One region of the Streptomyces axinellae genome, then DNA from elsewhere that is predicted to be linked to it. Evidence: riboswitches for the same ligand, from Rfam matches in the RefSeq annotation. Region 1 holds a riboswitch; each other region holds the start of a gene.
The links. A riboswitch is a leader RNA that binds a small molecule or an ion and turns the genes downstream of it on or off. The one in region 1 is predicted to bind cobalamin.
Positions count from the first base shown of each region.

Region 2: linked by a shared signal. The riboswitch ahead of ABD339_RS06145 (ABC transporter substrate-binding protein) and the one ahead of metE (5-methyltetrahydropteroyltriglutamate--homocysteine S-methyltransferase) in region 1 are both predicted to bind cobalamin.
Region 3: linked by a shared signal. The riboswitch ahead of ABD339_RS15740 (hypothetical protein) and the one ahead of metE (5-methyltetrahydropteroyltriglutamate--homocysteine S-methyltransferase) in region 1 are both predicted to bind cobalamin.
Region 4: linked by a shared signal. The riboswitch ahead of ABD339_RS26080 (cobalamin biosynthesis protein) and the one ahead of metE (5-methyltetrahydropteroyltriglutamate--homocysteine S-methyltransferase) in region 1 are both predicted to bind cobalamin.

Region 1 covers NZ_BAAARJ010000006.1:183,136-188,673, reverse strand. Annotated here, with positions in the region: gene ABD339_RS11035 (maleylpyruvate isomerase N-terminal domain-containing protein) at 1-100, opposite strand, end outside; gene ABD339_RS11030 (ester cyclase) at 228-587, shown strand; gene ABD339_RS11025 (NADP-dependent oxidoreductase) at 614-1,585, opposite strand; gene ABD339_RS11020 (CBS domain-containing protein) at 1,673-2,104, opposite strand; cobalamin riboswitch at 2,331-2,553, shown strand; gene metE (5-methyltetrahydropteroyltriglutamate--homocysteine S-methyltransferase) at 2,732-5,062, shown strand; gene ABD339_RS11010 (uracil-DNA glycosylase) at 5,248-5,538, shown strand, end outside.
Region 2 covers NZ_BAAARJ010000003.1:369,236-374,773, reverse strand. Annotated here, with positions in the region: gene ABD339_RS06150 (FecCD family ABC transporter permease) at 1-160, opposite strand, end outside; gene ABD339_RS06145 (ABC transporter substrate-binding protein) at 164-1,162, opposite strand; cobalamin riboswitch at 1,195-1,327, opposite strand; gene ABD339_RS06140 (terpene synthase family protein) at 1,658-3,925, shown strand; gene ABD339_RS06135 (hypothetical protein) at 4,148-4,384, opposite strand; gene ABD339_RS06130 (FAD-dependent oxidoreductase) at 4,567-5,538, opposite strand, start outside.
Region 3 covers NZ_BAAARJ010000009.1:185,086-190,623, reverse strand. Annotated here, with positions in the region: gene ABD339_RS15750 (HAD-IIA family hydrolase) at 1-505, shown strand, start outside; gene ABD339_RS15745 (CbtA family protein) at 555-1,376, opposite strand; gene ABD339_RS15740 (hypothetical protein) at 1,392-1,640, opposite strand; cobalamin riboswitch at 1,673-1,794, opposite strand; gene ABD339_RS15735 (glycoside hydrolase family 6 protein) at 2,019-3,077, shown strand; gene ABD339_RS15730 (helix-turn-helix domain-containing protein) at 3,098-3,775, shown strand; gene ABD339_RS33820 (transposase) at 3,843-4,052, shown strand; gene ABD339_RS15725 (VOC family protein) at 4,144-4,506, opposite strand; gene glxA (radical copper oxidase GlxA) at 4,678-5,538, opposite strand, start outside.
Region 4 covers NZ_BAAARJ010000019.1:119,311-124,848, forward strand. Annotated here, with positions in the region: gene ABD339_RS26070 (putative cobaltochelatase) at 1-800, opposite strand, end outside; gene ABD339_RS26075 (cobyric acid synthase) at 1,102-2,724, opposite strand; gene ABD339_RS26080 (cobalamin biosynthesis protein) at 2,721-3,788, opposite strand; cobalamin riboswitch at 3,972-4,147, opposite strand; gene ABD339_RS26085 ((Fe-S)-binding protein) at 4,312-4,758, opposite strand; gene ABD339_RS26090 (enolase C-terminal domain-like protein) at 4,694-5,538, opposite strand, start outside.

The DNA.
Region 1 (5,538 bases):
ACGCCTCGCACCAGGTCCCGTCGTCGGGGCGCCGCGCCTGCACGGCGCGGACGAAGGGGGCCAGCTCAGGCAGGGTCGCCTCGACCCGGGTGGGGGACATGGGCCATGGGTAGCCTGACCGGCCGCCCGGAAATCCTGGCGGGCACCCGGCGGAGTCGTGGGCGGACACGGCGGCGGCAGCGGTTGGTGCGGTTGTACGCCTGTGGTGCCGGTGTTTGACTGACCGTATGAGCGACGACGCCGCTGCCAAGGAGCTGTACCGCCGGTGGATCGAAGAGGCGTGGAACGGCTCGGCCGACGCCGCGCGCGAACTGGTCTCCGAGGATTTCGTCGGCCACTGGCCCGAGCACGACGTCCACGGCCCCGGCGAGCTGGTCGAGACGATCGCCCGGACCCACGGGATGTTCACCTCGCTGCGCTTCGAGGTGCAGGTCGGGCCCTTCGCGGGCGACGGCTATGTGGCGGGCCGGTGGAGCGGGAACGGCGGGACGGAGGACGGCGTGGCCGTCTTCTTCGGCAACGACATCCTCCAGATCCGGGACGGCCGCTTCACCGAATACTGGGTGGCCTCCGTGCAGACCGGCTGACCGGCCGCCCTCTCGCGGACACCGCGTCAGGAGGCGACCCGCAGGACGAGTTTGCCCCTGGTGCGGCCCGTCTCGCTGCGCCGGTGGGCCTCGCCGGCCTCCTCCAGCGGAAGCGCGTCCTCGACCTCGACGTGGATCGCGCCGTCGTCGATGAGCTGTGCGAGCCGGGCCAGCGCGTGCCCGTCCGGTTCGACGAGGAATCCGGTGGCGCGCAGGCCGCGCTCCCGTGCCGCGCTCCGCACCTCCCCGGGGACGCCCGAGGGGACGGCGACGAGCAGGCCGTTCTCGCGCAGGGTCGCCAGGGAGCGGGTGCTCGTACGGTCGGCGCCCTCGCCGATGAGGTCGATGACGACATCCACCTCACTGACCAGGTCCTCGAAGCGCTCCCAGGTGTAGTCGATGAGCTTGTCGGCGCCCAGCTCGCGCAGCCAGGCGTGCTTGGGCGCCCGCGCGGTGCCGATGACATGTGCGCCCAGGTGCTTGGCGAGTTGCACGGCGAAGTGGCCCACTCCCCCGGCGGCGGCGTGCACCAGCACCCGCTGCCCTTCCTGGACGGCGGCGGCGTCCACCACCGTCTGCCAGGCGGTGAGCGCCGCCAGCGGCACGCCCGCCGCGTGCTCGTGGTCCAGCGACTGCGGCTTACGGGCGAACTGCCGTGAGGGCGCGGTCACATACTCCGCGTACGCGCCGGCCTCGCGGGGGAACCAGGGCATCCCGTAGACCTCGTCGCCGGGCTGGAGGGTGTGGACGCCGAAGCCCACCTCTTCCACGATCCCGGAGACGTCCCAGCCGACGGTGAAGGGGGGATCGCCCAGGACGGCGGCCATGCCGTCGCCGGAGCGGGTCTTGATGTCCACCGGGTTCACCCCGGCCGCCATCACCCGCACCAGCACCTCGGTCGGCAGGGGCGATGGCCTGGTCTTCTCCACCGGCTTCAACGCCTCGGGCCCGCCGAAGGCGTCCTGGCTGATCGCACGCATCGTGCCCATCGTGCTCATCTCGCGCTCATCGTCTTCACCGGGGGCTTCCCGGAGCCGCCCTGGCGGTCCGCTTCCCCGGGAGCTGCCCTTGCTGCCTTGTCCGCCTCAGTAGTCCGCGGACAGCGCGTCCACGAGTGCGCCCGTGTCCGGGTGGGGCAGGGTGCGGGCGACATCCGCTACGGCGACCATGCCGACGAGCTGGTCCCCGTCGATCACGGGCAGCCGGCGTACCCGGTGCTGGGCCATGGTCGCGAGGACGTCCTCGGGGCTGTCGTCGGCGCCGATGGTGACGGCCTCGTGCTGGCTCAGGCTGCCCGCGGAGTACTCGGCCGGGTCCCGGTCGGCGCCGTACACCTTCACCACGAGGTCACGGTCGGTGACCACGCCCTTGAGTTTGTCGTCCTTGCCGCAGATGGGCAGCGCGCCCACGCCCAGCTCCTTCATCAGCCGGGCGGCGTCCGCCGCCGTCTGGTCGGTCCGTACACAGTCGGCGCCGCTGGTCATGATGTCGCGGACCGTGCGTGTTGTCGTGGTCATCGCTGACCCTCCTGCTTCGCTTCTCTCGGGTTCGTGCACTCGTGCCGTATCCGCCCCTCGACGGGGCGGCGCCCACCGGGTTGCCAACGGCGCGGGGGCCGAAACACCAGGGGCGGGCGGTGCGGAACGAGACGGGAGCGACCGTCGGAAGGAGCGGGGCGAACCCTCCGGACGGTCGGGTCGGCGACCGTCGCGTGCGCACTGGTCACCGCCGTGCGGCGCCGTCTACGCTGAGCGGGCAGCTGGTTCGCCCCGCCCGCCAGGCGGGAGGCGTCGTAAGAGGGAACCCGGTGGGAATCCGGGACTGCCCCGCAGCGGTGAGCGGGAACGACCGCCGTCATGAGCACTGGGCCCGTACGGTCCCGGGAAGCGACGGCCAGTAGGTGCCCGCCGGGAGACCGGCAGGCGTGCCCGCGAGTCCGAAGACCTGCCCGTTGCCCGCACGCGCCGACCGCGTGCGGCCCCGGTGACCTCGCGGGCGGGTTGGGGGCACCCCGGACCCGTCCGGGGAGTCGAGAGCAGGCGGACAGGCGTGCGCAGCCGGGCGCGCCCTCGCGCCGGGCCACCCTCCTTCACCTCCGCGTCCGTGCCGGGACCGCTGGAGACACGCTCGCGAAGGAGAGTTCCGTGACAGCCGAGTCCGCAGCCGCAGCAGCGCACGCCACCGTGTACGGCTACCCGCGCCAGGGCCCCGACCGGGAACTGAAGAAGGCCATCGAGGGGTACTGGAAGGGCCGCGTCAGCGCGGCGGCCCTCCGGGAGACCGCCGCCCGCCTGCGCCGCGCCACCTGGCGGCAGCTCGCCGACAGCGGCATCCACGAGGTGCCCACCGGGGACTTCTCCTACTACGACCACATGCTGGACACCACCGTCATGACCGGCGCGATCCCCGACCGGCACCGCGCCGCCGTCGAAGCCGACGCGCTGGACGGCTACTTCGCGATGGCCCGCGGCACCCAGGAGGTGGCGCCGCTGGAGATGACCAAGTGGTTCGACACCAACTACCACTACCTGGTACCCGAGTTGGGGCCCGACACCGTGTTCGCGGCCGACTCCGCCAAGCAGGTCGCCGAACTGAGGGAAGCCCTCGCTCTCGGCCTGACGGCGGCCCGGCCCGTCCTCGTCGGACCCGTCACCTATCTGCTGCTGGCCAAGCCGGCGCCGGGGGTCGCGGCGGACTTCGAGCCGCTGACGCTGCTGGAGCGGCTGCTGCCCGTCTACGCGGAGGTCCTCGCCGACTTGCGGGCAGCCGGCGCCGAATGGGTGCAGCTGGACGAGCCCGCGCTGGTCCAGGACCGCACGCCGGCCGAGCTGGAGGCGACCGGCCGCGCCTACCGGGAACTCGCGGCAGGCACCGACCGCCCCAAGCTCCTGGTCGCCTCGTACTTCGACCGGCTCGGCGACGCCTTGCCCGCATTGACCAGGACGCCCATCGAGGGCCTCGCGCTGGACTTCACAGGGCCGGCGGCGGGCAACGTGGAAGCGCTCGCGGCCGTGGGCGGGCTGCCGGGCAGGCGGCTGGTCGCCGGGATCGTCGATGGGCGCAACATCTGGATCAACGACCTGGAGAAGTCCCTGGCGACCCTCGGCACCCTGCTCGGCCTCGCCGGCCGGGTCGATGTCGCGGCCTCCTGCTCGCTGCTGCACGTCCCGCTGGACGCCACCGCCGAGCGCGACATCGACCCCGGAATCGCCCGCTGGCTCGCCTTCGCCCGCCAGAAGACCGGCGAGATCGTCACCCTCGCCCGCGGACTGAGCCACGGCACCGAGGCCGTGTCCGGACAACTCGCCGCCAACCGGGCCGACTTGACCTCCCGCTCGGGCTCCCCGCTCATCCACGACCCGGCTGTGCGCGCCCGCGCCGCCGCCGTGACCGACGCGGACACCCGGCGCTTCCCCGCCTACCCCCAGCGTGCCCCGGCGCAGCGCGCCCACCTGGGGCTGCCGCTGCTGCCGACCACCACGATCGGCTCGTTCCCACAGACGCCGCAACTGCGCACAGCCCGCGCCGACCTGCGCGCCGGCCGTATCGGCACAGCGGCGTACGAGGAGCGCATCGAGGCCGAGATCGGCGAGGTGGTGGCCTTCCAGGAGGAGACCGGCATCGATGTGCTCGTACACGGCGAGCCCGAACGCAACGACATGGTGCAGTACTTCGCCGAACGGCTCAGCGGCTACCTGGCCACCCGGCACGGCTGGGTGCAGTCCTACGGCACCCGCTATGTGCGCCCGCCGGTACTGGCCGGGGACATCTCCCGGCCCGACCCGTTGACCGTGCGCTGGACGTCGTACGCGCAGTCACTGACCGAACGGCCCGTCAAAGGCATGCTGACCGGGCCCGTCACCATGCTGGCCTGGTCCTTCGTCCGCGACGACCAGCCGCTCGGCGACACGGCACGGCAGGTGGCGCTCGCGCTGCGCGACGAAGTGGCCGACCTGGAGGCCGCGGGCACCTCCGTCATCCAGGTGGACGAGCCCGCGCTGCGCGAGACGCTGCCGCTGCGCGCCGCCGACCGGGACGGGTATCTGGCGTGGGCGACCGAGGCGTTCCGCCTCACCACCGCCGGGGTGCGCCCGGACACCCAGATCCACACCCACATGTGCTACGCGGAGTTCGGCGACATCGTCCAGGCCATCGACGACCTGGACGCCGACGTCATCAGCCTGGAGGCGGCCCGCTCCCATATGCAGGTGGCCCGCGAGCTGGCCGCGCACGGCTACCCGCGCGAGGCCGGCCCCGGCGTGTACGACATCCACTCCCCGCGCGTCCCCAGCGCCGGGGAGGCGGCGGGCCTGCTCCGCAAGGGACTTGAGGCCATCCCCGCCGACCGCCTGTGGGTCAACCCCGACTGCGGACTGAAGACCCGCGCCTGGCCCGAGACCCGCGCCTCGCTGGAGAACCTGGTCGCCGCCGCCCGGACGGTCCGCGCGGAACTCCCCGACGCCGCCACGCACTGACCGACCGGCGGTACCCGGCCGGGACGCGGCTGCCGTCCCGGCCGGGCAGGCAGGAGGGCGGGCGGGCAGGCAGGCGGGCGGGCGGGCGGGCGATCATGGTGGGGAAGCGGGGTACCCGGAGGAGAGGCACCGGCCCGGGCGGGCGGAGCACGGGACGCGGAGCGGGACGGAGAGGGTGGTAGCGGATGACGTACCCCGAGGAGCGGGCAGCCGCCGCGCACGATCTGGCGGCGCTCGGCACGGCGCTGACCGACTGCCGGTCCTGCCCACGGCTGGTGGAGTGGCGGGAGGAGGCCGCGCGCGTGAAGCGCCGCGCGTTCGCCGACTGGGACTACTGGGCGCGGCCCGTACCGGGGTTCGGGCCGACGGATGCCCGGATGCTGCTGGTCGGCCTGGCCCCGGCGGCGCACGGCGGCAACCGCACGGGCCGCATGTTCACGGGGGACCGCGCGGGCGACGTACTCGTGGAGGCCCTG
Region 2 (5,538 bases), on a different contig from region 1:
CCGCCTGCGCCTGCCCCGTCAGCACGCGCCACACCTCGCCGACCGGTATCCGGGCCGACCCCAGCGCCAGCCCCGCCACCGCGCCGAGCACCAGCAGGGCGCCCAGCACCCCGGTCACCACGAGGAACCGCAGCGGGCCCCCGCGTCCTCCGCCCCCCACGGCCTACGCGTCCGGGTGGAGCTGCCGGGCCAGCGCGTCCACCGCGTCCGGCACCCGGGGGCCGAGCACGGCCGAGGAGAGCGGGAGCACGGCGAAGCGGCGATGCTTGATCGCCGGGACGTCCGCCAGCGCCGGGTCGTTCAGCAGCCGCTTCTTCTTCGCCGCGACGGGAGTGCCGCCGTAGTCGTAGATCACCACGACCTCCGGCTTGCGCGCGACGACTTTCTCCCAGGACACATCGGCGAAGGTCTTGTGGATGCCGGAAAAGACGTTGCGGCCCCCGGCCCGGCTCACGATGTCGTTGCCGATCCCCGCGCCGCCCGCCGTGAACGCGGAACTGTCGCCGCTGTCGTAGACGAAAACGGACGGTTTCCGCACGCCCTCGAGCCGCTTCGCCGTCGCGGCGAGCTGCCGGTCCTGCCGCTTGAGCAGGGCCTCGGCACGCGCGGGGACACCGAAGACGCGGCCCACCTCGCGTATCTCGCGGTGGAGGGTGTCCACCCCCGCGTCCTTGGTGCAGCTCTCCAGGTTCAGCCGGGTGGCGACGCCGCTGTCCTTGAGCGCGGCCCGCTCGCGGCCCTCCGTCTTGTCGAAGGCGCTGGCGTAACCCCCGTAGACGAAGTCCGGGCCGGCCGCCAGCAGTGTCTCGGCGGACGGGTACTTCTTGGCCAGCACCTTGACCTTGCCGTACGCCTTCGCGTAGCGCGGCGAGATCGCGTCGTCGAGGTAGGCGGTGCCCGCCATCTTGTCCTGGAGACCGAGGGCCAGCAGGATCTCGGTGACGTGCTGGTTCATCGTCACGGCGCGCTTGGGCGGTGCGGTGAAGGTCGTCTTCACCCCGCAGTTGGTGACCGTGTACGGAAAGCCCTTGGCGGGGGTGCCGCCGCCCGCGGCGGCCGGTTTCGCTCCGCCGCCACCGCAGGCGGCAAGGGGGAAGAGCAGCAGCGAGGTGAGGCCCGCGCGCACAGCGCGGCGGGCCCCGGCCGGTATCGGCCGAGTCATGGCGCCTCCTCAGAGGATCCTCGTCCCCTGGCGTCGAGGTAAGGCGGCAGCCCAGTGTCTGACTCCCGGCCGGGCGCCGCGCGTTCGCGGGCGCCGGCCGGTCACAGTGGCGGGACCGTGCCGGGTTCACACCGGCTTCCTGGCCTCTGCCGCCTCGATCGAATTGTTGTACGCCGCAGTCTTCCACACGGGCAGAGCGCGGCGAACGGGCCCGGGGGCCGCCGCCCCCGCGAAGAGGCGTCCGAAGACGGCATCAGGCGCCGCGGGAACGAGCCCGGCTCGCCCACCTGCTTCGCCAGGAACAGCGGACAGGGGGAGTGCGTTTCGAGGCCGGTCTGTTCGACCGGGCTCCGCCCACGTGTCACACCTTCGAGTGTAAAAGGGTGGCCCCGGGAGACGCCGGGGTAGGTCGAGGCCGCAATCCGCCGCGCCGAGGCCGTCGCCCGACTCCGCCGAGGCCGCGGTCCGCCGTGCCTGAGTGGGGGGAACCACACGTTGCCGCAACCCTTCGAACTGCCCGACTTCTACGTCCCCTACCCCGCCCGGCTCAACCGCCACCTCGACGAGGCCCGCGCCCACACCCGCGAGTGGGCCCGCGAGATGGGCATGCTGGAGGGCTCGGGGATCTGGGACACCCAGGATCTGGAAGACCACGACTACGCGCTCCTGTGCTCCTACACCCACCCGGACGCCACGGGGCCCGACCTCAGCCTCGTCACCGACTGGTACGTGTGGGTCTTCTTCTTCGACGACCACTTCCTGGAGGAGTTCAAGCGCGGCCAGGACCGCGAGGGCGCCAAGGCGTATCTGGACCGGCTGCCGCTGTTCATGCCGCTGTCGGTGCCGCGGGACGGCGCGGCGCCGGTGCCCGAGCCGGTCAACCCCGTCGAGGCGGGCCTGGCCGACCTGTGGGCCAGGACCGTGCCGTCGATGTCGGAGGGCTGGCGCGCCCGCTTCGCCGAGAGCACCGAGAACCTCCTCAACGAGTCGCTGTGGGAGCTGTCCAACATCAACATCGGCCGGGTGCCCAACCCCGTCGAGTACATCGAGATGCGCCGCAAGGTCGGCGGCGCCCCCTGGTCGGCGGGGCTGGTGGAGTTCGCCGCGCACGCCGAGGTCCCCGCCGAGGTGGCCGCCTCGCGCCCGCTGTGCGTGCTGCGCGACTCCTTCTCGGACGCCGTGCACCTGCGCAACGACCTCTTCTCCTACGAGCGCGAGATCCAGGAGGAGGGCGAACTGTCCAACGGCGTCCTCGTCCTGGAGACGTTCCTGGACTGCACCACGCAGGAGGCGGCCGAATCCGTCAACGGCCTGCTCACCTCCCGGCTCCAGCAGTTCGAGCACACCGCGCTGAGCGAAGTGCCCGCGCTGTGCGAGGAGAAGGGCCTGGGACCGGCGGCCCGCGCCGATCTCGCCGCGTACGTCAAAGGGCTCCAGGACTGGCAGTCCGGCGGTCACGAATGGCACCTGCGCTCCAGCCGCTACATGAACCGGGCAGCCGGTCACCGGAGCCCGTCAGCGGCGCCCGCCGCACCGTCGTTCGGGCCCACCGGGCTCGGCACCTCGGCGGCCGGCCTCGCGGCCAGCTGGGCCCGCGCCCACGTGCGGCGCGCCCGCGCCTTCAGCCACGTACCGTACGAGCGCACCGGCCCCTCCCGACTGCCCGACTTCGAGATGCCGTTCACCGCGCGGCTCAGCCCGCACCTGGGCGGGGCCAGGGAACGGGTCGTGGCCTGGGCGCACGCGACGGGCCTGCTGGGCCCGCAGCCCGACGTGCCCGGCGGCCGGGTGTGGGACGAGCGGCTGGCCCGCGACTACGACCTGCCGCTGTGCGCGGCGGGCATCCACCCCGGCGCCACCCCTGACCAGCTCGACCTCACCTCGGCCTGGCTGGCCTGGGGCACCTGGGGCGATGACTACTATCCGGCCCGCTTCGGCCGCACCCGCGACCTGGCCGGGGCCAAGCTGTGCACGGAACGGCTCTCCGCGTTCATGCCCGTCGAGGACGAACCCGTGCCGCCGCCCGCAGGGCCGCTGGAGCGCGCCTTGTCCGACCTGTGGACGCGCACGGTGTGCCAGGGGGGTCCGGGGGGCCCGATGAGCGCGGCCGGACGCCGCACGTTCCGCAGGGCCGTCGAGGTCATGGCCGACAGCTGGCTGTGGGAGCTGAACAACCAGGCGCAGAACCGTATCCCCGACCCGGTGGACTACATCGAGATGCGCCGGCTGACCTTCGGCTCCGACCTCACCATGAGCCTGTGCCGCCTCGCCCACCCGGACACCGTGCCGGAGGCGGTCTACCGCAGCCGCCCGGTGAAGTCCCTGGAGAACGCGGCGGCCGACTACTGCTGCCTGCTCAACGACGTCTTCTCCTACCAGAAGGAGATCGAGTTCGAGGGGGAGATCCACAACGGGCTGCTCGTCGTGCGCAACTTCTTCGACTGCGACTACCCGACGGCGCTGCGCATCGTGGATGACCTGATGACCTCGCGCATGCGCCAGTTCCAGCACGTCGCGGCGCACGAACTGCCCGTCCTCTACGACGACTTCACGCTGGACGACGAGGCGCGCGCCACCCTCGACGGCTATGTGCGCGAGCTGGAGAACTGGATGTCGGGCATCCTCGTGTGGCACCGCGACTGCCGCCGCTACACGGAGGCCGACCTGCGCCGCCATGCGTCGCCGAACTGGCCGTTCGACGGCCCGGCGGGACTGGGCACGTCTGCGGCCAGGCGGCCTGGCCTGTGGCGCTCCGGGGTGTGACCGGCTGTCTTTGTGTTGCCCACCGTGCTGCTGCCGGTGCCGAGTCCGGGATGCCTCTGGGGGTGTTTGGCAGGGTGCGGGTGTGAGCTGGGCTGGTCGCGCCACGCGGCGGAGCCGCACATGACTACGGTCCCGCGCCCCTTTGGGGGCGCTCGCCCCGTGCGCGTCCGGACGCGCACGGGGCGAGGGATGTGACGTGTGGGCCGACGCCCTGCGCGGCCGTTACGGGAGCAGGGCCCGCACCAAGTGGCAGGTCGTGAGGGACGGGGGGTGGACCCCGATGCGCTCGGCGGTGTACCTGATCGTGGGATTGCCGGCCTGGGCTGCGCTGTAGACACCGGTGTCGAGCAGCGCTATGGCGATGCGCATCGCCTTCAGTTGGCGGTTATGGGTCTCGTACCACTCCCTCGGGCGCCCGGCCGGCAGCGGCTTCTTCGGCAGGACGGGCAGCGTGGACATCTTCGGCAACGGCTGCTGATGTGCGGTGGGACGGGGGTGCGAACGAGAGGTGCGAGTACGGACAGCAGTCATCGACGGCCTCCTCCAGATCGTCGGTGCGCTTGCTGGAAACTCCCCCTATTCTACCCCGCCCTACTGACAAAACCCGCTGGTCATTGGGGAGTTCGGGATTTTTGTTCGAATCAGGCGGCAGTCTCCTCGGGAAGCTCTCCCGGCATCGCAGGACGCCCGAAGTCCCGCAGGATCTCCTCCGTCGCACGCTCGGCGGAACGCAACGCTCCGCGCGGTGTGCTGGTGTCCCTGTGGTCACCGCAGACATACAGCCCGGCCAGCACCCGCACCGGCCGCCGCGGATCGTGCGGCGCGGGCATCGCGGGGACCGCGTCCTGGTCGTAGTAGGAGGCCAGCAGCTCCCAGCGGTCCGTGCACGTGCCGTAGACCCCGGAGAGCTGGAGCCGCGCGGCCTTGTCCAGCGCCGCCGGCGGCTCGCCCGCCTGCGCGCCCAGCACCACGGAGGTGACGAGCGTACGGCCGGGCTCGGCGCGGGAGGGATCGACGGCGGAGGCGACCCAGGTATGGCTGACCGGATACGTGTCGGCCCCCGGTCCGCCGAGCCCCGGTCCGCCGCCCCCCGGTCCGCCGGAGGGAACGCCGCCTTCCGTGCGTCCGGAGCGGGGCAGACGGCCGACGCGCGGTGCGCGGTGCATACGCGGAGTGCGGTGCGCGGCGCGGTCCGTTCGCCGCGCCCGCCCGGCCCAGACGGTGAACGAGGCCCCGCGCGGGTCGTACCGGCTCCAGGGGAGCGGCTCTTCGACCGCGTGGTGCAACACCGTCACCGGGTGGAATCCGGGCACGCGCAGCCCCGGCAGCAGTTCGGCCGCCGAGCGGGCGCCCGTCGCCACCAGCACCGCCTCGCAGGGGAAGGAACCGTGCCCCGCCGTCCCCACCGAGTGGGTGCTCACCGAGGTCACCCGCACGCCCGTGCGGACCGTACCGGCGGGCAGCGCGGCGGCCAGCAGTTCGGGGAGCGCTCCCTGGCCGCCCGCCGGAACGCACAGTCCCCCGCGCGCGAAACCGCGCAGCGTCAGGTCCGCCACCCGGCTGGTCGTCGTCAGATCCGGGTCGGACAGCAGCGCCGTCAGCAGCGGACGCAC
Region 3 (5,538 bases), on a different contig from region 1:
CTACGTCATAGGAGAGGCCGGGCTGACGACCGCGCTGCACGACATCGGCTACGTCCTCTCGGACGCCGACCCCGACTACGTCGTCCTCGGTGAGACCCGCACCTACAGCTTCGAGGCGCTGACCAGGGCCATCCGCCTCATCAACGACGGCGCCCGGTTCATCGCCACCAACCCCGACGAGACCGGCCCCTCCGCCGAGGGCGCACTGCCCGCCACCGGCTCCGTCGCGGCGCTCATCACCAAGGCCACCGGCCAGCACCCCTATTTCGTGGGCAAGCCCAACCCGCTGATGATGCGCGCCGGCCTCAACGCGATCGGCGCGCACTCGGAGACCAGCGCCATGATCGGCGACCGGATGGACACCGACGTCCGCGCGGGCATGGAGGCGGGTCTGGAGACCTTCCTCGTCCTCACCGGCCTGACCAGGCCCGACGAGATCGAGCGGTACCCGTACCGGGCCTCCAGCGTCGTCGACTCCATCGCCGACCTGGTCGACAAGGTCTGAGCCGTACCGGATCCGGGGCCCGCCCGGCCGATGCCGGGCGGGCCCCCGGTCACAGGTCTGCCGTGGCCCTGGATCCGGCGCCCGTGCCCCTGCCCGGACGGATGCTGCCCGCCAGTCGGGTACTGAGCAGCGCGAAGAGCGCGCCCAGCGCCGCCCACAGGACCGCGTGCGCCGCGAGGGAGAGCACCCGGAAGTCCCACAGCAAGGTGGCGGAGACCGGTACCGCGTCGGGGTTGTCCGGGAGCAGGAAGAGCGCGGCGAGGGTGGCCACCACGGCGGCTGCCGCCGCCGACTGCCGCGCGGGCAGACCGTGTCCGGCGCGGCCGAGCCGCAGATGGAGCTGGCGTGCGAGCACCAGCCCCAGCACGCCGATCACCAGCGCGGCCACCCACAGCCCCTGCCGTTCGGTGACGGTGCCGCTGTCCCCGACGCCCGGCGGGTTGGCCGGGTAGCGCAGTCCGGGTAGCAGCGAGAGCGCGAGGAAACCGGCCCCGGCCAGCCCGAGGCCGCGCTGCCAGGCACGGCCGTCGTCCATGGGGGCGGTGCGGTGGACCAGCACGTAGGCGAGGGTGAAGAAGACACCGATGGCCAGGCCCACCACCACCGCGGTCACCACGAGACCGAAGTGCTGGGTGCCCCGGGTGAAGACCTCCTCGGCCTCGGCGGCGTGGGAGTGTCCCGCGTGTCCAGTGGGCCCCGCGTGCGCGGCGGCCGAGCGCTTCTCCTCCAGCCGGATCGCCCGGTCCATCAAGGGCTCGGCCAGCAGCAGCGAGAAGAGCCCGGAGGCCAGCCCGGCGAGCCCGCCGGCGCCCAGCCCTCGGCCGAGCAGGGGCAGCAGCGGGTAGGGAGTTGTCTCAGCGGAGACGGACATGTGTGCGCGCCCCGATCAGTGGCAGGGGGCGCCGAAGAGGTGGCGTCCGTCGTGCGAGAACTCGTGCAGGTAGTTGCCGGTGGCCGAGACGAGGTTGCCGTTGTCGACGAAGACGGCGTAGAGCGCGATCAGTGCCACGATCGCCGCCGCCGCGACGATCAGCCAGTCTCGCGTCCTGACCGTCGCGGAGTGGACGGCCGCCGGGTCGGCGGTGCCCGCTCCCGAGGCCGCCGTGGGTGTGCTGTGCGCGATGTGCGGGGACATTCGCCTGCCTCCTCCTGGGGTTTCCACGCCCCGTTGGCGGAGAAGCGACGGGTCAGTTCCTGACTCCCGTACGCGGCGCACGCGTACGGACACAGTGGCGGGACCGTCCCGGATTCGCACCGGCTTCCTGCGCACCGTCGCCTCGGTATGGAAATGTACTGCTCGGAGCGTTGCAGCCTGACATGTGCACTGTCAACAAGGCATCCGGCGCGCAGCGTTGTCCCACAGCCGCGCCCCGGCGCCCCCGCAGAGGCGGGACCAGCGCCCGTAACAGCTCTTCGACAGCTTCCGTGCCGTGAAAAACCGTGTGACACGATAGAGCGACGATTTGTCCATGGGGGCCGGGACGTTCCCGGGAGTTCGGCCAAAGGGGAGTGGATGTACGGCAGTTACGACCGTCGGCTGCCGCGCGCGGCCCGCGCCCGGCGCATCGCGTCCGTCGCGGCGGTGGGGGCGACGCTGCTGCTCGCCGGGTGTTCCTCGTCCTCGGACGACAACTCCGGCGGCGGTTCCGGAGGCGGCTCCGCCATCGGGCAGCGCCCCAAGTCAGAGTCCCCGTACTGGGTCAACCCCTCGGGAAGCGCCGCCAAGCAGGTCAGCGCGTACGAACGGGACGGCAGGAGCGGCGACGCCAAGCTCATAAAGAAGATCGCGAGCCGGCCGGTCGCCGACTGGATCACCCGCCCCGAGCCCCGCGCCGAGGTCGAACGGCTGACCAAGTCGGCCGACAAGGCCGACCGCAGCGCGCTGCTCGTCCTCTACAACCTTCCGCACCGCGACTGCGGCCAGTACAGCCAAGGCGGCGCCAAGAGCGCCGACACGTACCGCGCGTGGCTCGACAACATCGTGAAGGGCATCGGCGACCGCTCCGCCACGGTGGTGGTCGAACCGGACGCCATCCCGCACCTGCTGGCCGAGGGCTGCACCCCGCAGGAGTTCCACGAGGAGCGCTACCAGCTGCTGAACGAGGCCGTCAGCAAGCTCAAGCAGCTCCCGGGAACCAAGGTCTACCTCGACGGGGGCAACCCCGACTGGGTACGCGACCCCGGCGGCCTGGTCGAGCCCCTGAACCGCGCGGGCATCGCCAAGGCCGACGGCTTCGCGCTGAACGTCTCCAACTACCAGACCACAGCCTCCAACCGCGCCTACGGCAACAAGGTCTCCCCGATGGTCGGCAACAAGCCGTTCGTCATCGACACCAGCCGCAACGGCAACGGCCCCGTCGAGGGCACCGGCGACGAACAGACCTGGTGCAACCCCCCGGGCCGCGCCCTGGGCGAGACCCCCACCACGAAGACGGGCGACAAGCGGGTGGACGCCTACCTGTGGATCAAGCGGCCCGGCGAGTCGGACGGCGAATGCAAGGGCGGCCCGAAGGCGGGCCAGTGGTGGCCCAAGTACGCGCTGGGGCTGGCCCGCAACGCGGAGCGCTACTGATCTTTTCGTAAGTTAGGTGGGTGTGGTGGCCTCGTGGGTGGGAGGCTGTCGGGGTGGCTTATCGACCGTCGCCCTCTGCGGCGGGTTCTTCTCTTCCTCCTTTGTCCCGGCCGCAGTTGGCGGAGGCACGTCGTGTTCGGGCGGTCGAGTTGTTCGAGCAGGGTGTCTCGAATGCGGAGATCGCGCGGGCGGTGGGGGTGTGTGCCGAGAGCGTGCGGCGGTGGCGCCGGGTGTGGGAGACAGGCGGTGTGTCGGCCCTGCGCCGGCGTGCGGCCACCGGTCGTCCGCCCAAGCTGGACGACGCCCAGGTCGAGGCTGTTCGGGCCGCGTTGATACGAGGAGCCCAAGCTCATGGTTTCGAGGCCGGCCTGTGGACCCTGGAGCGAGTCGGAGAGGTCGTCACCCGGGTGACGGGGATGGTGCTGTCGCGGGCGTCGGTGTGGCGGGCCCGGACCGCCGAACAGGACTGGCTCACCCTGGAGCGATTACCCGCCTACGCTCCCGAACTGAATCCGGTGGAGCTGTTGTGGTCCTCTCTCAAGAAGCGTGAACTCGCCAACCTCGCCGATGTCACCGACGCCACCGAGCAAGGCATCCACCGCATCAACGCCAACCCCCGACTGCCATGGTCATTCCTCGCCCACACCGGCCTGACCATCCACCCACCACATCCACCGAACTTACGAAAAGATCAGTAGTGCGTTTGGTTTGGGTCATCTGGACGGTGGTCCGGGTATGCCGTTGGCGGACGCGCAGTGAGCGCGGATCGGGCCGCTACTCCCAGACCGGACGCCGAGGCGAGGCGGCCGGTGGCGGGACCACCGGCAGGTGATCGACGCGATCGCCTTCAAGGTCCAGACCGGATCACGGTGGGTTCACTTGCCCGAGAGATGCGGCAACTGGCGAGGCGTCTACAACCGATTACGGATGTGGGCCCTCGACGGCGCACCTGGAAGCGGGTGTTCACCGCACTGATGGCGCAAGCCGGCGCGGACGAGGACCTGAACTGGGCGGTCTTCACGTCGCTGGCATCTTTTTCCGGTCTGCCCGATGAGCACCTTCATCCTCAGACGTGACTGTGCACATTGATGACACTCCCGTCGGGTGCTTGGACAAAGAAGCGCCGGATCCCCCAGGGCTCCGTGGTCAAGGGATAGACCACCTGGTATCCACGGCGCTCGGCTGCGGTGTACGCGGCATCAACATCTTCGACTTCGACGGCCAGTCTCGATTGGGACGTATGAGGGTCCCATGGGTCTGCGGCAGGGGATACGACGGTCATCTGCGCCGTCGGATTATCCGGCGAGGCCAACATCAAGAAGCCGGGCTCGTCCATGCGCACGTCCATACCCAGGAAATCGCTGTAGAAGCTCCGGCTCTCCTCGATGTCTTGGGCCGCGACATTGGGCATGATTCGGCGAATTGTCATGCGCGCACTGTAGCTGAGGGCCGCTCCGACGATTTGATCCAAACGACAGGCCCTGCCCTGGCTGAGGGGGTCGGTGGCCTGGGCAGTATGCCCAGGGACCGTAGCGCGGCCTCCAAAGCCAGGGGTGGACTGATTCAGGCTGCCCCCCGGGGCACCGCGCCTGGCCAGGGATCAGTTGTCCGGGTTCACCTTCGGGTCGCCCGCTGTCACCGTCGTGTGCTGGGCTGTCGGGTCCACGTTGACCTTGAGCCACTTGGCCTTGGACGGGATGCCGTTCTTGTCGATGCCGTAGACCATCCACCAGCCGGGGGTCACCAGCGAGGGGTCGTCGGGGATGGTGGTGCGCAGGGTGCCGTCGGCGGACTTGCTCATCTTCAGGGCGACGGAGGACTGTTCGACGTTGGTCACGTGGGTGAAGGACCCGGGGCGTACCAGCCGCAGTTTCTTCAGTTTCGCCGCGTCCGTGCTCTTGAAGGACACGCTGTCGCCCAGCGACAGTGTCTTGCGGCTCTTGCCGACGTCCTGGAGGTCGGGCTGCTTTTTGCCCTTGTTGAGGTAGGGCGGGGTGTAGATCTCGATGCGCTGGTCGAACTGGCCGGGCTTGGTGTTGGCCTTGTCGGAGTAGAGCGAGTCCGAGCCGAAGGTCATCACGCGGCCGTCGGGCAGCAGCAGGCCGCCGGAGTGGTAGTTGCGGCCGACCAGGGGGGCCGCGGCCTCGGCGAAGGTGTTCTTCTTGGGGTCGTAGATCCCGGCCTTGAGTACGTTGCTGTCGCTCTTGCCCCGGTACTGGCCCGAGCCGTTGGTCGTCAGCACGGTGTCGTTCGGCAGGATGACGGAGCTGGGGTAGCGGACCTTGTCGTAGAGCCTGGGGCCGTCCTGGAAGCTCGGGTTGCTGGTACTCAGGTCAACGATGCGGGTCTTGTCGGTGGTCTTGTCGGACTCGCCGACCCCGCCGCCGCCCTCGACCATGTACTTGCGCGACTGCGTGGGCGGCAGCGGCACGGACATGGAGGTCTCCAGGGTGTCCGGGTC
Region 4 (5,538 bases), on a different contig from region 1:
CAGGTGGCCGCGATCTGCCGCAGCGCCGCGTCCTCCAGCCGCACCTTCGGCAGCAGGGCGCGCGCGGTGGCGATCCGTTCGCGCATCGTCTGCTCATCGCCCGCCCACAGCCCCGCGAACCCCTCCGGATCGTCGTCGTAGGCGAGCCGGCGGCGGACGACCTCCACCCGCTCGTCCGTCTCGCGCGAGGCCGCCACCTCGACGGTCAGTCCGAACCTGTCGAGCAACTGCGGACGCAGCTCGCCCTCTTCGGGATTCATCGTGCCGACGAGCAGGAAGCGGGCCGCGTGCCGGACGGAGACGCCCTCGCGCTCCACATACGAGGCGCCCATCGCGGCGGCGTCCAGCAGCAGGTCCACCAGGTGGTCGTGGAGCAGGTTGACCTCGTCCACGTAGAGCACGCCCCGGTGCGCGTCGGCGAGCAGGCCGGGCTCGAACGCCTTCACGCCCTCCGACAGCGCCCGTTCGATGTCGAGCGCCCCTACGAGCCGGTCCTCCGATGCGCCGACCGGCAGTTCCACCATCCGCGCGGGCCGCGCCTCACCCGGGCCCGCGCCCTCGTGCGGTCCGTCCGGGCAGCCGGGGTCAGGAGCGGCGGGGTCGCAGGAGAAGCGGCAGCCGGGCACGACATCGACGTGCGGCATCAGTGTCGCGAGCGCGCGCACCGCCGTGGACTTCGCGGTCCCTTTCTCGCCCCGCACGAGGACTCCGCCGACCTGCGGGGAGACCGCGTTGAGGAGCAGGGCGAGCTGGAGGTCCCGCATGCCCACAATGGCGGTGAACGGGTAGGGGGTGCTCACGCGGCTGTCCTTTCGTCGAGGTGTCGTCGAGGTGCGGTCGGAACGCGGGGGTTCGTGGCGCCTGGGGAGTTCGTGGGTCTGGCGGGGTCGGCAGGACCGACGGGGCGGACGGGGTCGGCCGGTCTGGTGGGATCGGCAGGGCAGGCCGGACCGGTGGTGCCGGCGGGGTGAGTGGGCCCCGGGGGGACCGGCGCGGCCTCGTGCCCCGGGGCCGCACCGGCCGGCGTCCCACCGGCCGGCGTCGCTCCGGCCAGCGTCCCACCGGCCGGCGTCGCTCCGGCCGCCGCCCCGCCCGGCGCTCTCACGGCGCCCCCGGCGGGATGAACGGCAGCCCCGCCGGGGCGCCCTTCTCGATGAGGCGCAGCAGCGCGTCCGTGTCCGCGTGCTCCTCGATCAAGTCGCCAAGCCTGTCGAGCTGTTCCTCGCGCAGCGCGGCGAAACCGGTGTCGGGCGCGGGTACGAAGGCGCGGCCCGCGTCGGCCGCGACACGGCGCAGGAAGGCGCGCCGGAAGCCGTCCGACTCCAGTGAGCCGTGCCAGTGCGTACCCCAGACCGAACCGGACCGGCAGCCGTCGAGGAAGGGCGTGCCGCCGCTCACCTCGGCCACCCCGTGGTGGATCTCGTAGCCCTCGGCCCGCTCGCCCAGCGCCGTGCCCTGCGGGCGGGCCAGCGTCTTCTCCCGGTGGAACCGGACCCGGACGGGCAGCAGGCCGAGCCCCTCGACGGTCCCGGCGCGCGATTCGACCTCGTCCTCGATGCGCTCGCCCAGCAGCTGGTAGCCGCCGCATATGCCCAGCACCGGGCGGCCCTCGGCGGCGCGCCGGGCCAGTGCGCCGGCCAGGCCGCGTTCACGCAGCCACCCCAGCGCCTTGACGGTGCCGCGCGTACCGGGCACCACCACCAGGTCGGCGTCGGCCAGTTCCTCGGGACGGTCGCTGAAGCGCACCACGACGCCGGGCTCGGCGGCCAGCGCGTCCACGTCCGTGAAGTTCGACATCAGCGGCACCGGAAGGACCGCGACCCGCAGCACATCGGCACCGTGCGGCGGCGCGCTCGCCGCCTCGCGCACGGCTGCGCGCAGTGACAGGCGCAGCCCGTCCTCCTCGTCGATGCCCAGCCCGTGCTGGAAGGGCAGGACGCCGAGGGACGGGCGTCCCGTCAGCTTCCGCAGCATCTCCAGGCCGGGCTCCAGCAGCCGCACGTCGCCCCGGAACTTGTTGACGAGGTAGCCGGCCAGCAGCGCCTGGTCCTCCTGCGCCAGCAGCGCCGTCGTCCCGAACAGGGAGGCGAAGACGCCGCCCCGGTCGATGTCGCCGACGACCAGCACGGGCAGCCCGGCCGCGCGGGCGAGGCCCATGTTGACGATGTCGCTGCGCCGCAGGTTGATCTCGGCGGGGCTGCCCGCGCCCTCGCAGATCACCGCGTCGTGCGTCCGGCGCAGCTCCTCCAGGGCCTCGACGACCGGCGCCAGCAGGTCCTCGCGGCGCCCGTACTCGCCGAAGTAGCCCGCCGCCGACATCTCGCCGACGGCCTTGCCCATCAGGACGACCTGGCTGGTGCGGTCGCCGCCGGGCTTGAGCAGGACGGGGTTCATCAGCGCGCTGGGCTCGACCCGGGCCGCCGCCGCCTGCATGGCCTGGGCGCGGCCGATCTCCGCGCCGTCGCGCGTGACAAAGGAGTTGAGGGACATGTTCTGCGCCTTGAACGGGGCGACACGGATGCCCTGGCGTGCCAGCCAGCGGCAGATGCCCGCCGTCACCACGCTCTTCCCGGCGTCCGAGGTCGTCCCGGCGACCAGCAGGCCGCCCCCGGTACGTCCACCCCCGGTACGGCCACCCCTGGTACGTCCGCTTCCGGAACGCGCGTCGCCGGTACGTCCGTCCCCTGGATGTCCGCTCTCGCCGCGTCCGCCCCCGGCGCTCATCGCGCACCCCTCTCGTACCTGTGGTGCCTCTCGTACCTCTCGTGTACGCGGCGCGCCATGGCTCCGGCGAACGCGGTGCTCGCGAGCGCCAGCAGTCCGACCCGGCGGGAGAGGCGCACCGCGCGGTCGATGTCCCCGGCGCGGACGGCGCGCCCGGGGGAGTTGAGCACCGGACGGTGTTCGGTACGGCCGCCGTAGGAGAGCGTCCCGCCCAGCCGCAGCCCCAGCGCCCCGGCGAACGAGGCTTCCACGGGGCCCGCGTTGGGGCTGGGGTGACGGTGCGCGTCGGCCCGCCATGCCCGTACGGCGCCGCGCGGGTCCGGACCGGCGAGCGCGGCCAGGGCGGCGGTCAGCCGCGCGCCGGGTCGCCCGGCCACATCGTCCAGGCGGGCCGCCGCCCAGCCGAATCTGCGGTGCCGCGAGGAGCGGTGGCCGACCATCGCGTCCAGCGTGTTCACCGCGCGGAACCCCGTCAGCCCCGGGACCCCGGCAAGCGCACCCCATACGAGGGCGCCCACCACTGCGTCCGAGGTGTTCTCCGCGACCGACTCGACTACGGCGCGCGCCACCGCCGCCTCGTCCAGCGTCTGCGGATCGCGCCCGCACAGCGCGGGCAACAGCTCGCGGGCCAGCTCCAGATCGCCCGCCTCCAGCGCGGAGCCGACGGCGCGCGCCGCGCGCGCGAGACCGCTCCCGCCGAGCACGGTCCAGGTCGCCAGAGCCGTCACCACGACGGGGGCCGCGCCGCGCGGCCTGGGCGCTGTGTCCCCGGCGCCCTCTGCATACCCGCTGTCCTCGCTGCTCTTGCTGCCCTCGCCGCCCCTGCCGTTCCCGACGCGTCCGGCGGCTGCGGCCAGGACGCCTCCGAGGGCCGTGGCGCCGCCCGCGCACAGCGCGGTGTAGAGCGCGCCCACCGCACGGTTGTCCCGCCACATCAGCCGCTCGGCAGCACCCGCCGCCCGGCCGAAGGCGGCCACCGGATGACCGCGCCGGGGGTCGCCGAACAGCGCGTCGGCCGCGAACCCGAGGGCAGCGCCCCACACCTGGGCATCGGAAGGCCGCATCGTCAGCGTGCCGTGGCGCCTCGGAGGGGACCGGCGGCGACGGCGCGTGGCCCGCCGCGCGAGCGCGCCCGGACAGGGGAGCGCGGCGCCGCACTCGCGGCACGAACGGGAACGGGAGCAGAGACGGGAACGGCGGCTGAGCCACGCATGGTGTGTGTCCTCACTCAGGGTCCGCGCCCTGGCTCGACTCGACCGGCGGCGAGAGTCTCCTGGCTCCCCGGATCCGCGCGGGCCCCGCCTTCCAGCCCCAGCGGGCCGTGGCTTTCTGGGTGCGCTCCCCGGTGACAGTGGCGGGACCGCGCCGGATTCGCACCGGCTTCCTCTCCATGCCGCCGTTTGGCACCGGAAGTCCACCATGCCCGTGTGAACCCGTCAACTCGCCCTTGACCTGCGGGGAGATTGTGTGAGCGGACACACCACGGGTCCCGCGCGCGGCGGCACACGCCACCGCGCGCGTCAGTCCGCCCCCGGCCTGCCACCGCCGCGCGTCAGTCCGCCGCCGCTACGGCGCCGGTGTGCCCGCTCACCTCCGCCGTCGGCGCGCTCCGTACCGCACGGCGGCGTACGCCGCGCCCAGGGCCGCGACGGCGGTCGCCACCCCGGCCGCTCCGGTGACGAGCGCTCGGGCGGACGGGGTGTGCCGGGTGGCCGTGCCGTCTGTGCCGCCCGAGTCGCCGTGCGCCGGGCCGTCCAGCCCCCGGGCGAGGGCCTCGGCCAGGTGGAGGGCCCGGCGGTCCGTATCGCCCTGCTCGATCTGGGTGCGGCAGCTGAAGCCGTCCGCGATGACCAGGGCTTCGTCGGCGGTCTCCCGGACGGCCGGCAGCACACCCTGTTCCGCCACGGTCATGGACAGCTCGTAGTGGTCCTTCTCGAAGCCGAAGTTGCCCGCCATTCCGCAGCAGCCCTCATCCAGCACTTCGGCGTCGATCCCGGCCCGCCGCATCAGTTCCCGGTCGGCGTCCGTCTTCATCACCGCGTGCTGGTGGCAGTGCGTCTGCACGGTGGCGGCCCGCTCCACCGCCGGCGGCTGCCAGTCGGGGGCGCGGTGCAGCAGGAGTTCGGCGAAGGTGTGGAACTGCCCGGCGAGGCGCTTGATGTCCTGGTCGTGGGGGAGCAGTTCGGGCGCGTCGGCGCGGAAGACGGCCGTGCACGAGGGCTCCAGGCCGACGATGGGGGTGCCCGCCTCCAGCCACGGCCGGAGGGCCCGGACGGTGCGGCGCAGCGCGCGCTTGGCGACATCGAGCTGGCCGGTGGAGATCCAGGTGAGCCCGCAGCACACAGCCGAACCACCGCACGTCCCAGTCCCCGGCCAGCCGCCGCGCCCAGTACAGGGCCTCTTTGCGGCCGAGCGCGCCGTTCGCGTCGGCGAACAGCTCCGTGTCGGCGCCGATCGCCTCCCGCACGGCGGTCAGCCGCCGCGGGTCCTCTTCGGGGCGTCGCGAGGTCTTGAGCTTCACCCGCGGGATGCCCTGCTCGACCCAGCCGGCGAGCTGCTCGGCGAGGCGGCCGGTGGGGTAGTTGGTGAACCCGCCGCTGCCGTAGACCGGCACCCGGTCATGGAAGGCGGGCAGGACCCGGAAGAGGGGCAGCTCCAGCAGCCGGGCCTTCAGATCCCACAGGGCCACATCCACGGCGGAGACGGCCATGGCGCCCACCCCCGAGCGGCCCGCGTTGCGCACGGCGGCGGACATCCGGTGCCAGGCGGCGCCGGGCGCGAGGGCGTCGCCGCCTGGCAGGACGGCGGCGAGCT